Linked DNA regions of Orrella dioscoreae. The protein of the gene in region 2 interacts with the protein of the main gene of each other region in a pairwise test. Links are inferred from orthologs where the notes say so. Each region holds a gene or a part of one and is shown on either strand. Other genes may lie near its edges.

The links.
Region 1: the proteins of ndk (region 2) and ODI_RS21410 interact in binary tests that used the Escherichia coli proteins (3 or more experiments, as listed by UniProt). The link is inferred for Orrella dioscoreae from one-to-one orthologs.

The regions. Positions count from the first base shown.
Region 1 is NZ_LT907988.1:4,672,899-4,680,786, reverse strand. The notes cover bases 2,433-5,406. They hold ODI_RS21410 (uracil-DNA glycosylase), read right to left. Parts: upstream 4,308-5,406; coding sequence 3,558-4,307; downstream 2,433-3,557. Other genes in these bases: ODI_RS21405 (LysR family transcriptional regulator), read right to left, coding at 4,304-5,278; ODI_RS21415 (DEAD/DEAH box helicase), read right to left, coding at 2,433-3,147. In the rest of the region: ODI_RS21425 (tRNA CCA-pyrophosphorylase), read left to right, coding at 1-337; ODI_RS21420 (class I SAM-dependent methyltransferase), read right to left, coding at 359-1,561; more of ODI_RS21415, read right to left, coding at 1,720-2,432; ODI_RS21400 (Bug family tripartite tricarboxylate transporter substrate binding protein), read left to right, coding at 5,422-6,393; ODI_RS21395 (4-hydroxythreonine-4-phosphate dehydrogenase PdxA), read left to right, coding at 6,398-7,444; ODI_RS21390 (L-rhamnonate dehydratase), read left to right, coding at 7,501-7,888. UniProt on the Escherichia coli protein: Excises uracil residues from the DNA which can arise as a result of misincorporation of dUMP residues by DNA polymerase or due to deamination of cytosine.
Region 2 is NZ_LT907988.1:2,116,056-2,123,937, reverse strand. What follows is about bases 2,582-5,549. They hold ndk (nucleoside-diphosphate kinase), read right to left. Parts: upstream 4,296-5,549; coding sequence 3,867-4,295; downstream 2,582-3,866. Other genes in these bases: ODI_RS09880 (valine--tRNA ligase), read left to right, coding at 4,658-5,549; rlmN (23S rRNA (adenine(2503)-C(2))-methyltransferase RlmN), read right to left, coding at 2,684-3,841; ODI_RS09895 (helix-turn-helix domain-containing protein), read right to left, coding at 2,582-2,687. In the rest of the region: hisS (histidine--tRNA ligase), read right to left, coding at 1-648; ispG (flavodoxin-dependent (E)-4-hydroxy-3-methylbut-2-enyl-diphosphate synthase), read right to left, coding at 785-2,077; more of ODI_RS09895, read right to left, coding at 2,148-2,581; more of ODI_RS09880, read left to right, coding at 5,550-7,543; ODI_RS09875 (response regulator transcription factor), read left to right, coding at 7,605-7,882. UniProt on the Escherichia coli protein: Major role in the synthesis of nucleoside triphosphates other than ATP. The ATP gamma phosphate is transferred to the NDP beta phosphate via a ping-pong mechanism, using a phosphorylated active-site intermediate.

The DNA.
Region 1 (7,888 bases), 2.6 Mb from region 2 along the record:
ATGGCGCGTGCCGTCGGAGTGCGCCGATCATGCGCGCCTGCTGCGCCGTGTGCTGGATTACGCGGCGTCGGATGCCCGCGATGCGCTCGCGATGCTGGACCTGATCGAAAGCTGCGACGGCCTGCGCAAGCCCGAGCGCTTCCTGTCCCTGCTGGATACCGCGGCAGTCGTCGCGGACACGGACCGTGAGCGCTTGACGCTGGCCTTGGCGCAAGTGCGCGGCGTGGATGCGGGCGCGGTGGCGCGCGCCTGCGCGGCCAATCCCGCCGAGATCAAGTCGCGGGTGCGCGAGGCGCGCTTGCAGGCCTTGCTCGGCCAGGACGCCGGCACGCCCTGAGCCCGCCGGGCGTCGAGGGTTCTACAGCGCGCCGCGCCGGTCGCCGCGCAGGAAGCCCAGCAGCGGCGGGTCGATGTCCCGGCCCACTGCCAGCACCTTGAAGAGCTCACCCATTTCCGCTTCGGAGAGCAGCCGTTGCACGGGCGCCAGGCGCGCGGCATGGGCGCGCACGTCGGTGGCGTCCGCCTGCGACAGCAGCGTCAGCAAACCGGCATTGCCCAGGAAGCGCGCCTGCGAGGTGTAGCCCAGCACGTCCAGGCCGCCGGCCAGCGCCGCGTCGGCCATGGCGGTGAAGTCCACGTGCGCCGTGATGTCCTGCAGGCCGGGCGCGACGAAGGGGTCGGCGTGCGCGTGGTGGCGCAGGTGGCACATCAGCGTGCCTTCGGCGCGCTGCGGGTGATAGAACTCATGGCGCGGGAAGCCGTAGTCGATCAGGATCGCGGCGCCGCGCGTGAGCCATGTGCCCAGGTCGCGGACCCAGGCCTCGGCCTGCAGGTTGATCTCGGTGACGTAGCCAGGCAACGCTGGCATGCGCTCGGCCAATGCCGCGCGCAGCGTGGCGTCGGCAGGACGCGCGTCCCAGGCAAAGGCCGGGGCACCTGCAGCGGCGGCTGCATCCAGCACCACGCCGTATTCGAGCACGGCGCCTTCGCCGTTCCAGCCCGCGCGCCGCGCCGGCATGGCGTCCAGCACTTCGTTGGCGATGACACAGCCCTGGAAGCCCGACGGCAATGCATCCAGCCACTGCACCGCGTCGCCATGGGCTGCCAGTGCCGTCTGCTGGCGTGCGCGCAGGTCGGCCGACACCTCCAGGATGTCGTAGCGGATGCTGCGGCCCTCTGCCCGCAGGGCATCGAGCACGCTGCGCGCCAGCGCGCCCGAGCCCGCGCCGAATTCCAGCACGCGGTTCGATTCGCTGCGATCCAGCACCTCGGCGATCTGGCGGGCCAGCGTGTGGCCGAAGAGCGGGGTGAGTTCAGGCGCGGTGGTGAAGTCGCCCGCAGGGGCGCGGACATCGCCTGCATCGAGCTTGGCGCTGCCGGCGGCGTAATAGCCCAGGCCCGGCGCATACAGCGCCTCGCGCATATAGGTGTCGAACGGCAGCCAGCCGCCGGCTGCCTGCACGCATTCGGCCAGGTGCGCCGCGACGCGTGCGCCATGGGCAAGCGCGTCGGGATGCAGCGGGGGCAGGCCGCGGGGGGGAGGGGTGGCGGAGGCACTCATGCGTGGGTCCTGATTGATGCACCCGGCATGATAAAGGAAGCGAAAGGGGAGGGCCCCAAGCCGCAGGCGCGGCCCGGAAAGCAAACCGCCGACCACGAGGGTCGGCGGAATGGAGACAGCGTGTTCGGCGCGCACCTTGCGGTACGCGCCGTTGGCGATCAGGCGTAGTCGCGGCGGGCGGGCTTGCCGGCGGGACGCGCGCCCTGGGGGCGGCCTTCCGGGCGGGCGCCTTGGGGACGGCCCTGCGGGCGCGCCTGCGGGTGGCCTTGATAGCCGCCCTGGCCGTAGCCTTGCGGGGCGCTGCCTTCGGGGCGGCGCGACTTGCCGTAGGACGGCTTGCCGGCGTTGCCGCCGAACTCAGGCTTGCCTTCGCCGGGACGGCGCTTGGGGGCGCCGCTGGGCTTGAAGCCGGGACGGCGGCCGGTGGGCGGGCCCGAACGCACGATGCGCTTGGGTTCCAGGCCTTCGATGACCTGGGCCGGGATCGGCTGGCCGATGTATTGCTCGATACGGCGGATCTTGTGGCGCTCGGTGTGCGTGACCAGGGTATAGGCCTGGCCGCTGCGGCCGGCGCGGCCCGTGCGGCCGATACGGTGCACGTAGTCCTCAGCCTGCATGGGCAGGTCGAAGTTGAAGGCGTGGCTGATGCCCTGCACGTCGATGCCGCGGGCAGCCACGTCGGTGGCGACCAGGATGCGGACCTGGCCGCGTTGCAGCTGGGACAGGGTGCGGGTGCGCTGGCGCTGGTTCATGTCGCCATGCAGCGCGGCGGCGGGGAAGCCCTGGTCGGCCAGGCGGTCGGCCAGGTCATCGGCGCCACGCTTGGTGGACGTGAAGACGATGGCCTGGTCCAGGCTGGCGTCACGCAGCAGGTGATCCAGCAGGCGCAGCTTGTGCTCCGAGTCGTCGGCGTACAGCAGGTTCTGCGTGATGTTGGCGTGCTTGTCACGCTGGCCGGCGAGTTCGAGGCGCTCGGGCTCGCGCATCATGCGCTGGGCCAGGCGGGCGATCGTGCCATCCAGCGTGGCCGAGAACAGCAGCGTCTGGCGCGTAGCGGGCGTGGCGGCCACGATGGTTTCGATGTCTTCGATGAAGCCCATGTCCAGCATGCGGTCGGCTTCGTCCAGCACCAGCGTGTGCACGCCGGACAGGTCGACGCGGCGGGCGTTCAGGTGGTCGATCAGGCGGCCGGGCGTGGCGACCAGGACGTCGACGCGGCGCGACAGGGCGCGCAACTGGGCGCCGTAGGGCATGCCGCCGACGACCGTGGCGGTGCGCAGGTCCTTCAGGCCCTTGCCGTATTGCAGCGTGGCGTCGTTGACCTGCAGGGCCAGTTCGCGCGTGGGCGTCAGGACGAGCACCTGCACGCCCTTGGATTTGTTGGAGGCTTCCTGCACGATGCGGTGCAGCGAGGGCAGCATGAAGGCGGCGGTCTTGCCGCTGCCGGTCTGCGAGGAGACCATCAGGTCCTGGCCGCTCAGGGCCTTGGGGATGGCGGCGCTCTGGACGGGCGTGGGCGTGGTGAAGCCGGCTGCGTTCAGGGCGGACAGCAGTTCGGGCGCGAGGCCCAGGGTATCGAAGGACATGCGGGTTCCATTGCGGCATGCGCCGCGCAACAGGACGCGACCGGGCAAATGCGCGGTACGCGGGGACCTACGGTTGATCGAACATCGTGCCGACCGAATCAACCGTGCGCGAGCGGCATCCAGAACAGAAGGAGCCAGCGAATGGAAAGGAGGTCAGGAAGCGATGGCTGTCGGTATCGATGCCGGCATTGCCGGGCGGACTGCTAATGCGCCGAGGAGATGTGTGTGGCGCGCGTCGATACCGCAACGAGTGTGCAGTGCGAGCATCATACTCGAAAACCCTAGGTCAAGCACGCAAGTCTCGGGAAACATTGCTGAAATCTTGGGAAATCGTCGCGTGGATCAGACGAAAGGGCGGGAAGGCGTCATGTTTTCGTCATTTTTTGGCAAGCGCGACGGACCCCGCAGGGTCAGGCCGCGGGGGCTTCCCAATCAATCGGCGCCGCACCCTGTTCCACCAGCCACGCATTGGCCTGCCGGAAATGGTCGCAGCCCAGGAAGGGCACGGGCGGGCGGCGCGCGGACAGCGGCGAGGGATGGTTGGCCATCAGCACACGGTGGCGGCCATCGGCGGGCAGGAGCGCGGCCTTGGCCTGCGCGTGGGCGCCCCACAGCAGGAAGACCTTGGGTGTGGGCAGCGCAGCCACGCGCTGGATCAGCGCGTCGGTGACCGCCTCCCAGCCGCGCTTGGCGTGTGCGCCCGCCTGGCCGTCTTCCACGGTCAGCGAGGTGTTGAGCAGCAGCACGCCCTGGCGCGCCCAGCGGGTCAGGTCGTTGGGCATGGTGTCGGCGCGGGCCTTGGCGTCGGCCGGCGTCACGCCGGCTTCGCTTGCGATCTCGAGGAACATGTTGCGCAGGCTGGGCGGGCGGCGCATGGCGTCCGGCACCGAAAACGCCAGGCCCTGCGCCTGGCCGGGTCCGTGATAGGGATCCTGCCCCAGGATCACCACGCGGGTATCTTCGGGCGCCACCAGTTCCAGGGCGCGGAAGGGCCGGGCCGGATAGATGATGGCGCCGGCCTGCCGCCGCTCGTCCAGGAAGGCCTGCAGGCGCGCCAGCGCTTGCGCCGCGGCGGGCTGGGCGAGGGCGTCGCGCCAGGCCGGCGACAGTTGCGCGGCCTCGTCGGCCAGGGAGGTGCTGAGCAGGTTGGAGGCAGTCATGGGCGCGATTGTGGCATGCCAGTCGTGCCCGACGCGGCGGCGTCGCCGGCGGGTCGGTGCAGCAGGTCCAGGAAATGCCGGGCGGGCGCGCTCAGCGGACGGTCGCGCGGCACGATGCTGCCGTAGGTGGTCAGGCGGCGCTGGATCCGGTAGCCCAGGATGGCCAGCAGGCCGTGCTGCGCGTAGCGGCTGGCGACGGATTCCGGAATCACGCCCAGCATGTCGGACTTCATCGCCAGGTTGGTGGTGGTGAGGATGGAGGCCGATTCGATGAGCCCGCGCGGCAGCGGGTGGCCGTGCGCACGGAACTCCTGCTCCATGACTTCGCGCATCGGGCTGCCTTGCGGCTGCAGGACCCAGGGATAGGCCTGCATGGCCGCGAAGTCGACATGCGCCAGGCTGGCCAGGGGGTGGTCCACGGCCGCGATCACCGACAGCGCCTCCTTGTCGATGTCGCGGAAGACGTAGTCCTGGTTGGAGAGCGACAGCATGCGGCCGATGACGACGTCCAGCTTGCCTTCGTTCAACTGGCGCGCGAGCAGGTCGCTGGTGCCGGTGGATATCTCCACGGCCAGCAGGGGATAGGTCTTCTTCAGCGCCAGCAGCGCATCGGTCAGCGGCCCGGGCGAGGCGGCCATGATGCTGCCGATGAAGAGCTTGCCCGCGCTGCCCAGGCGCAGCTCTTCCAGCTCACGCGCCAGCGACGAGACCGTACCGCGCAAGCCGCGGAAATAGCCCATCACGCAGTCGCCCGCGGCGGTCAGCGTCAGGCCTCGGCCGATGCGCTCGAAGAGCGGCTGGCCCACGGCCAGTTCCAGCTCCTGCAGCATCTTGCTGGCTGCCGACTGCGTCATGTTCAGGCGCGCGGCGGCGGCGCGCAGCGTGCCGCGCTCCTCGATCTCCAGCAGCAGCACGATCTGCCGCATGCGCAGGCGGCTGAGCAGCGCGGGGACGTTCAGCGAGGTGGCCATGATGTGAAACCCTGGATCGTTCACCTGAGGTGAACGGTTGAGTAGAAAGTTTCATTTTACGGAAACAAAGGCGCTCCCTAAGATGGCGCCATCGACCCCGCGTCACGACGGGGCGCATACAAGAAGATCACAGGAGACAAAAAGTGAAGCGTTCGCTCATCGCCTTGATATCCGCCTGCGCGCTGGGTCTGGCGGCAGCCGCCCCGGCCACCGCCCAGACCCCTTGGCCGACCCAACCCCTGCGCCTGTACGTGGGCTCCGCGCCCGGCGGTGGCACCGACGCCATGGCGCGTGCCGTGGCCGACAAGCTGGGGCCCGCGCTGGGCCAGACCGTGGTGGTCGAGAACAAGCCCGGCGCGTCCAACACGCTGGCTGCCGTGCAGGCCTTGCGGTCCACCGACAACCATTCGATGGTGATGGGCGTCTCCACCGCCCATGCGATTGCGCCGCACCTGCTGAAGCTCGGCTACGACAACGACCGCGACCTCGTGCCGGTGGTGTTCGTGGGCGCCGTGCCCAACGTGCTGGTGGTCAACAACGACATGCCGGCCAAGACCGCCCAGGAATTGATCGCCCTGCTGAAGGCCAGGCCGGGCGCGTACAACTTCGCCAGCAGCGGCGCGGGCAGCACGCAGCACATCGCGGCCGAGCTCTTCAAGGATGCGGCGGGCGTGCAGATGATCCACGTGCCTTACCGCGGCAGCGGCCCCGCGCTGGTGGACCTGATGGGCGGGCAGGTGCAGATCGCCTTCGAGACGGCGTCGTCCGTCATCCCGCACATCCAGTCGGGCAAGGTGCGCGCGCTGGCCGTGCTGAGCGAGCAGCGCAACCCGCAGATTCCGGACGTGCCCACGTTGGCCGAAGCCGGCCTGCCGGGCGTGGAGATGAGCGCCTGGTATGGCATCTACATGCCCAGCAGCGTGCCGGCGGCGTACCAGACACGCATCCACGACGAGGTCAACGCCGCGCTGTCGCAGCCCGACACGCAGAAGCGCCTGCAGGCCATCGGTGCGCAATTGAAGCCCATGAGCCAGTCCGCGTTCGCGCAGTTCCACCAGGCCGAGAACCAGCGTTACGCCGCCATCATCAAGAAGAACCGCATTTCCCTGGAGTGAAGCCATGACCGGTGAAGCCATGACCGCAACGTCCCGACCCGTGATCGCCCTGACGCTGGGCGACCCCGCCGGCATCGGCCCCGAATTGATCGCGCGCTTGCTGGCCAAGCCGGAAACCGGTGCCCGCGCCAATATCGTGCTGGTGGGCGACCCCTGGCTGTGGGAGGCCGGGCAGGCGGTGGCGGGGTTGCGGGTCGCCACCGACGCCATCGATGATTTCGCCTCGGTGCGTGAGCGCGCCAGCGCGGCGCGGCCGGCCTTCCTGCGCATGGACACCGTGACGCAAGCCGACTCGCCGTTGGGCGAGGCGCGCGCGACGGGCGGCGCCTCGGTGCTGACGGTGCTGAACGCCTGCATGGACGCTGCGCAGCGCGGCGAGATCGACGCGATCTGCTTCGCGCCGCTGAACAAGTACGCCATGAAGCTGGGCGGCCTGGGGCATGACGACGAGCTGCACCACTTCGCGAAGTACCTGGGCGTCGAGGGCTACTTCTGTGAGTTCAACACGCTGGGCGACCTGTGGACCTCGCGCGTGTCCTCGCACATCCCGCTGAAGGACGCGGCAGCGGCGCTCAGCGTCGCGGGCATCCAGGCGGCCACCCGGCTCATCCATCGCTCGCTCGTGGCGAACGGCTTGCCCGACGCCAGGGTGGCGGTGGCGGCCTTCAATCCGCATGGCGGCGACGGCGGCACCTGCGGGCGCGAGGAAGTCGACATCATCGCGCCGGCCGTGCGCGCCCTGCAGGCCGAGGGCCTGCCGGTGGTGGGCCCGTATCCGGCCGATACCATCTTCCTGAAGGCGCAGGCGGGCGAGTTCCAGGCCATCGTCACCATGTATCACGACCAGGGCCAGATCGCGCTGAAGCTGCTGGGTTTCTCGCGCGGCGTGACGGTGCAGGGCGGCCTGCCCATCCCGATCACGACGCCCGCGCATGGCACGGCCTATGACATCGCAGGCCAGGGGCGCGCCAACGTCGACGCCACCTGGCAGGCGTTCCAGATCGCCTGCCGCATGGGCGCGGCGCAGCGTGCCAGCGCGCTGGCACGCTGATCTCCCGCAACTGAATCCCGACTCCACGACCACGTCATCACCAGGCAGGACTCTCCATGAAGATCAAATCCGTCCGCGCACGCGTCTATGAATGGAAGGGCAAGACCGTGCCGCCGCAAGGGCACTTCTGCTCCAACGCGATGGACATGCTGTATTCCCCCGCCGAGACCATGAGCACCTTCCGTTTCCACGGCTGGACCGTGGTGGAAATCGAAACGGACGACGGCATCGTGGGCCTGGGCAACGTGGCGCTGGCGCCGCGCATCGCCAAGGCCATCATCGACCAGTACCTGGCGCCGCTGGTCATCGGCCACGACCCCTGGGACTATGAATACCTGTGGCAGCGCATGTACCGCGCCACCCACGCCTGGGGCCGCAAGGGCGTGACCATGGCCGCGATCTCGGCGGTGGACCTGGCGATCTGGGACATCCTGGGCAAATCGG
Region 2 (7,882 bases):
CGGATTCTTGGTATCCAGCACGCGCAGGGGATTGGTGTACATGCGCCGCTGGCCGTCCTCGTCGAGGATGTCGCGGTGCTGCTCCAGGTGCGCGATGAGCGCTTCCCGGTGGCGGGCGCGCTCTTCGGGCTGGCCCAGGGAATTCAATTCCAGCCGGATGTCGGTCAGGCCCAGCTGGCGCCACAGGCGGGCCAGCATGACGATCATCTCGGCATCGACATCGGGACCGGCAAAGCCCAGGGCCTCGACGTCGATCTGGTGGAACTGGCGATAGCGGCCGCGCTGCGGGCGCTCGTGGCGGAACACCGGACCCATGGCATAGACGCGCTGCGGCCGGTCATAGAGCAGGTTGTGCTCGATGGCCGCGCGCACCATGCCGGCGGTGAACTCGGGACGCATGGTGAGCGATTCGCCATTCAGCGAGTCGGTGAAGGAGTACATCTCCTTCTCGACGATGTCGGTCACCTCGCCGATGCCGCGCGTGAAGAGGCGCGTGTGCTCGAGCACCGGCGCGCGCATGTTGCGGTAGCCGTAGGACTGGAGCCAGTCGCGCACGATGGCCTCGAACTGCTCCCAGCGGGCGCCCGCCTCGGGAAGAATGTCGTTCATGCCGCGGATGGCGGCGAGTTTCTGGAAAGCCTGGGTCATTATTTGTTGTCCGTGGCGCTGAGCGTGTCTCGCGCGCGCGGCGGCCAGTTTACTTGCTTCTGACAGATTGCTGCAGGGACGCAGGGGACGAACGCCTCCTGCGTCCAAGGGTCGGACCGGAAAGCCGCCCGCGGGTTCAGTCCTGGACCACGAGAGGGGCGCCATACCGGCGCGCCACGTAGTTCTCGACGATGGCCTGGAATTCCTGGGCGATGTGGTCGCCCTTGAGCGTGACCGTGCGCTCGCCGTCGACGAACACCGGCGCCGAGGGGATCTCGCCGGTGCCGGGCAGGCTGATGCCGATGTCGGCATGGCGGCTTTCGCCGGGACCGTTCACGACACAGCCCATGACCGCGACGTTCATGGACTCGACGCCCGGATACTGCTCGCGCCAGATGGGCATCTGGCGGCGCAGGAAGGACTGGATGTCGTCGGCCAGTTCCTGGAAGAAAGTGCTGCTGGTGCGTCCGCAACCCGGGCACGCCACGACCATGGGCGTGAACGCGCGCAGCCCCATGGTCTGCAGGATTTCCTGTCCGACCACGACTTCGCGGGTGCGGTCGCCGCCCGGCTCGGGGGTGAGCGAGATGCGGATGGTGTCGCCGATGCCTTCCTGCAGCAGCACGCCCAGGGCGGCGGTGGACGCCACGATGCCCTTGCTGCCCATGCCGGCTTCGGTCAGGCCCAGGTGCAGCGGGTAGTCGCAACGGGATGACAGGTCGCGATAGACCGCGATCAGGTCCTGGACATGGCTGACCTTGCAGGACAGCACGATCCTGTCGCCGCCCAGGCCCAGCGCCTCGGCGCGCCGGGCATTGGTGATGGCCGACACCACCAGCGCCTCGCGCATGACGGCCTGGGCCGGCCAGGGCTGCGCGCGGCGACTGTTCTCGTCCATCATGCGCGCCATCAGCTCGTGGTCCAGGCTGCCCCAGTTCACGCCGATACGCACCGGCTTGTCGTAGCGGGCAGCCACTTCGATCATCTGGGCGAAATTGTCGTCGCGCTTCTTGCCCCCGCCCATGTTGCCCGGGTTGATCCGGTACTTGGACAAGGCCTGCGCGCACTCGGGAAACTGCGTGAGCAGCTTGTGGCCGTTGTAGTGGAAATCGCCCACCAGCGGCACCGGCACGCCCATGCGGTCGAGCTGCTCGCGGATGGCCGGCACTTCCTTGGCGGCCTCGGGCGTGTTCACCGTGATGCGCACCAGCTCGGAGCCCGCCAGGGCAAGGTCCTTGACCTGGATGGCCGTATCGATGGCCAGCGCGGTGTCGGTGTTGGTCATCGACTGCACCACCACCGGCGAGGAACCGCCGATGGTGACGACGCGGTCACCCCAGGTGACTGCCACGGCGCGGGTGGCGTGACGGCCCAGCGGACCGACGGGCGCGGGCTGGGGCTCGGCGCAGGGAATCAGGGTGTCTTGCATGATGCGTGGTTCCGGACGAAGACCCGATGGCCGCGGCAAGTGTTCACGCGGCAATCCGGTCGTGGCGGGCTCAGTTGCCGCCGGCGGCGGGCGTCGTGCCCAGGCCGAACGACGACAGCCATTGCGTGGGCAGCCAGCCCTGCCAGAAAGCGTAACCCAGGCCAGCCAGGAGCAGCAGGACGATCAGGCCCAGCCAGAGGCCGGAGCCCGACCCCTGCCGCTCTTCGGCAGGCGTGGCGGTATGGACATGATTGATGGAACGCGCCAGGCCCGCCGCGGTGCCGCCCAGGTAGGGCTCGAGCGCCGCCGTGAGCGCATCGGGGTCGGCGCCCAGCAGGCGGGAATAGTTGCGCACCAGCCCGCGCAGCGACACGCCGCTGGGCAGGTCCTTCCAGCGCTCTTCCTCGAGGGCCGAGATCTGGCGGGCGGAGAATTTCAGGCGGCGGGACACTTCTTCCAGCGACAGGCCCTTGGCCTGGCGCAAGGCGCGCAGCGCGGGCCCCACCGACGCGGAGGCCGCCACGCTGGAAGCCGACGCCGCAGGCTGCCCACTGGCACCCACGGCCTGCGCGCGCGCAGGGGCGGGAACTGCGGCGGTATCCAGCTTCATGCGCGGAGCTCCACGATAGGAATGGCGTTCTTGCGGGTGGACAGGCGTTCGGTGATGCGGGTGCGATCCTTCACATCCCCGGCCAACTGGCCGCAGGCGGCGTCGATGTCGTCGCCGCGCGTCTTGCGCACGGTGGTCAGCACGTCGGCGTCCATCAGGCGCTGCGCGAACTGCTTCACGCGCGCCGCGGGCGAGCGCTTGAGCCCCGACTGCGGGAAGGGGTTGAAAGGGATCAGGTTGAGCTTGCAACGGACCTGGCGCGCGATGCGCACCAGTTCGCGGGCATGCGCGTCGGAGTCATTGACGCCGTCGAGCATGCAGTATTCGAAAGTGATGAAATCACGCGGCGCGTGTTCGAGGTAGCGCTCGCAGGCGGCCAGCAGCTCGGCCAGCGGGTACTTGCGGTTCAGCGGCACGAGATCGTCGCGCAGCGCGTCGTTGGGCGCGTGCAGCGAGACGGCCAGCGCCACCGGGCAATCGCGGCCCAGCTTGTCCATCATGGGCACCACGCCGGACGTGGACACCGTGACGCGGCGGCGCGACAGGCCATAGGCGTTGTCGTCGAGCATGAGGCGCAGCGCCGCCAGCACGGGCTCGTAGTTGAGCAGGGGTTCGCCCATGCCCATCATGACCACGTTGCTGATCAGCTTGGCGGGCGCATCGGCCTGGCCGGCGCCGGCCAGGCGCGCGGAGCCCGAGTCGTCGGACAGGGTCCGGCGGGCATGCCACAGCTGGCCGATGATTTCGGCGGTCGTCAGGTTCCGGTTGAACCCCTGATGGCCGGTGGAACAGAAGCGGCAGGCCACGGTACAGCCGGCCTGGCTGGAAATGCACAATGTGCCCCGGTCGTCCTCGGGGATGAAGACGGTCTCGATGGCATTGCCCTGCCCCACGTCGAACAACCACTTGCGGGTGCCGTCGGTGGAGCGTTGCTCGGTGAGCACGGGCGGGGTGGCGATCTCGGCCTGGCCGGCGAGCTGGGCGCGGAAATCGCGCGCCAAGTCGCTCATGGCGTCGAAGTCGCCCACGCCACGCTGGTGCACCCACCGCATCAACTGCTTGGCGCGAAACGGCTTCCCCCCCCACTGTCCGACGAGGTCGGCAAGCGCGGCGGAATCGAGTCCAAGCAGGTTGACGGAGGGGGCGGCAGTCATGGCGCGGGGGACCGGGTCCGGTGGCTTAGCGGCCGTGGACGTCGATCTGGGGGAAGAAGAAAGCGACTTCGACGGCGGCGGTTTCGGGGGCGTCCGAACCGTGCACGGCGTTGGCGTCGATGCTGTCGGCGAAGTCGGCGCGGATGGTGCCCTTCTCTGCCTTCTTGGGGTCCGTGGCGCCCATCAGGTCACGGTTCTTCAGGATGGCGTTCTCGCCTTCCAGGACTTGCACGAACACGGGGCCCGAGATCATGAAGTCGACCAGGTCCTTGAAGAAAGGACGGGCGCTGTGCACGGCGTAGAAGCGCTCGGCTTCGGCGCGCGACAGTTGGGTCAGGCGGGCAGCCACGACCTTCAGGCCGGCTTGTTCGAAGCGGGACACGATCTGGCCGATGACGTTCTTGGCGACGGCGTCGGGCTTGATGATCGAGAGGGTGCGCTCAATAGTGGACATGCTGGAAAACTCCGGTTTCTTCAATGGTTTGCTCAGCGGGCTGAGCAGCGAACTTGTCGGCGGGTCCGCCGAGTGATTTTTGCTGGACAAAGCTGGCGGGCAACACACGGACAACACCGCGGGCAGCACTTTTCCCGGCAACTTTGTTTGACCTGAATTTGTTGAATGAATTCAGACACTTCGCGAATATTTTCACTAACCCGGAATTCTAGCATGCCAAGGCTTCAATCCATATCTCTTAGAATTGCGGGTTCGCCTCATGGCGCGAGCACCGGGCGCGGCGGCTTTTGCCCCGCATTTCGCCCCGCCCGCCGCCACGCCGGCCCTTATTCGACAGCCCCATCACCCCGGAATTCCCGTTCATGACTGCCCCCGCCTCCGCCGATACGCCCGAACTGTCCAAGAGCTTCGAACCCGCCGAGCTCGAGTCGCGCTGGTACGCCGAGTGGGAGCGCCGGGGTTACTTCAAGGCCGGCCAGCACGTACAACCCGCCGATGGCGGCGTCGCCGCGCCCTACGCCATCCAGTTTCCCCCGCCCAACGTGACGGGCACCCTGCACATGGGCCACGCCTTCAACCAGACCATCATGGACGGGCTGGTGCGCTACCACCGCATGAAGGGTGACGACACGGTCTTCGTGCCCGGCACCGACCATGCCGGCATCGCCACGCAGATCGTGGTCGAGCGCCAGCTGGACGCCCAGAAGGTCTCGCGCCACGACCTGGGCCGCGAGGCCTTCGTCGAGAAGGTCTGGGCGTGGAAGGAACAGTCCGGCAGCACCATCACCAGCCAGGTGCGCCGCCTGGGCGCCTCGGCCGACTGGCCGCGCGAATACTTCACCATGGACGAGCGCATGTCGCGCGGCGTCGTGGAAACCTTCGTGCGCCTGTACCGCGAAGGCCTGATCTATCGCGGCAAGCGCCTGGTGAACTGGGATCCCAAGCTGCTCACCGCCGTGTCCGACCTGGAAGTGGTGTCGGAAGAGACCGACGGCTTCCTGTGGCACATCGAATACCCCTTTGTCGACGGACCGCAGACGATCACCGACAAGGACGGCAACACGGTCACGCTGCGCGGCATGACGATCGCCACCACGCGCCCGGAAACCATGCTGGCCGACGGCGCACTGTGCGTGCATCCCGACGACGAGCGCTATCGCCATCTGGTCGGCAAGCAGGTCGAGCTGCCGCTGTGCGACCGCAACATTCCGATCATTGCCGACGACTTCGTCGACCCGGCCTTCGGCACGGGCTGCGTCAAGATCACCGGCGCGCACGACTTCAACGACTATGCCTGCGCGCAGCGCCACAAGCTGCCGCTCATCGTGATCTTCACGCTGGACGCGCACGTCAACGAGAACGGCCCCGAGGCCTTCCGCGGCCTGGAACGCTACGAGGCCCGCAAGGCCGTGGTGGCGGCGCTGGAAGCCGGCGGCTACCTGGTCAAGATCGAGCCGCACAAGATGATGCAGCCCAAGGGCGACCGCACCGGCGTGGTGCTGGAACCCATGCTGACCGACCAGTGGTTCGTCGGCATGAGCCAGCCCGCGCCCACCGGCACGCGCCACGCCGGCCGCAGCATCACGGAAGTCGCGCTGGAAGTGGTCCGCAACGGCGACGTGACCTTCTATCCCGAGAACTGGACGACCATCTACAACCAGTGGCTGGAAAACATCCAGGACTGGTGCATTTCGCGCCAGCTGTGGTGGGGCCACCAGATCCCGGCCTGGCACGCGGCCGACGGCCAGGTGTTCGTGGCGCACGACGAGGCGGAAGCCATCGCACAGGCCCGCGCCGCCGGCGTGGACGGCCCGCTCACGCGCGATGCCGACGTGCTGGACACCTGGTTCTCGTCCGCGCTGGTGCCCTTCACCACGATGGGCTGGCCCGACGAAACGCCCGACCTGGCGCGCTACCTGCCCTCCAGCGTGCTGGTCACCGGCTTCGACATCATCTTCTTCTGGGTCGCGCGCATGGTCTTCATGAGCACGCACCTGACCGGCCAGGTGCCGTTCCGCCATGTCTACGTGCACGGCCTGATCCGCGACGCCGACGGCCAGAAGATGAGCAAGTCCAAGGGCAACACCCTGGACCCCGTGGACCTGATCGACGGCATCGACCTCGAAAGCCTGGTGGCCAAGCGCACCTACGGCCTGATGAACCCCAAGCAGGCCGGCGACATCGAGAAGAAGACGCGCCGCCAGTTCCCCGACGGCATTCCCGCCTTCGGCACCGACGCGCTGCGCTTCACGATGGCCGCCTATGCCACGCTGGGCCGCAACATCAACTTCGATCTCAAGCGCTGCGAGGGTTACCGCAACTTCTGCAACAAGCTGTGGAACGCCACGCGCTTCGTGCTGATGAACACCGAAGGCCACGCCGATGCGGCCCGGCAGCCGAATCCGGCGGATCTGTCCTTCGCCGACCGCTGGATCGTGAGCCAGCTGCAGCGCCTGGAAATGGAAGTGGCCAAGGGCTTTGACGACTACCGTTTCGACAACATCGCCAACGCCCTGTATCGCTTCGTGTGGGACGAGTATTGCGACTGGTACCTGGAGCTGGCCAAGGTGCAATTGCAGCGCGGCACGCCGGGCCAGCAGCAGGCCACGCGCCGCACGCTGATACGCGTGCTGGAAGTGGTGCTGCGCCTGGCGCACCCGGTCATTCCGTTCATCACGGAAGAACTGTGGCAGAAGGTCTCGGTGGTGGCAGGCGTGCGCGCCGCCGACGCCGCCGGCAGTGTCAGCGTGCAGCCCTATCCGGTGGCCAACCCGGCCGCGCTGGACGAGGTCGCCGAAGCCGACGTCGCGGCGCTCAAGCGCCAAGTCGACGCCGTGCGCGCGCTGCGCAGCGAGATGGGCCTGTCGCCCGCCGAGCGCGTGCCGCTGCTGGCGGAAGGCGATGCGGAAACGCTGACTCGCAACGCCCCTTACCTGGCCGCGCTCGCGCGCCTGGCCAAGGTGGACGTCGTGGCGACGCTGCCCGACCTGGGCGCGCCGGTGCAAGTCGTGGACCAGGCCCGCCTGATGCTGCACGTCGAAATCGACGTGGCGGCGGAAACCGCGCGCCTGGACAAGGAAATCGCACGCCTGGAAGGCGAGATCACCCGAGCCAACGCCAAGCTCTCGAACGCCAGTTTCGTCGAGCGCGCGCCGGCCGCGGTGGTCGAACAGGAAAAGGCGCGCCTGGCGCAGTTCAGCGAAACGCTGGGCATGGTGCGGGCGCAACGGGCCAAGCTGGCTGCCTAGACAGGCGCCTGCCGCGTGGCGCCCGGGCGGGCGCCACGCATGAATGAATGGGAGTGCGGCGTTGCGGATATTGCTGGTCGAGGATGACGCGCTATTGGGCGATGGCCTGCGCGCGGGATTGCTGCAAGGCGGCGCCAACCTGGTGGATTGGGCCAGCGATGCCGCGGCCGCGCGCCTGGCCCTGACCGATCATGCCTACACGGCGGTCCTGCTGGACCTGGGCCTGCCCGACCGCTCGGGCCACAGCGTGCTGGAGTCCATGCGTGCACGGCTGGACCCCACGCCCGTGCTCGTCATCAGCGCGCATGACCACCTGAGCGAGCGGCTGAAGGCCTTGGA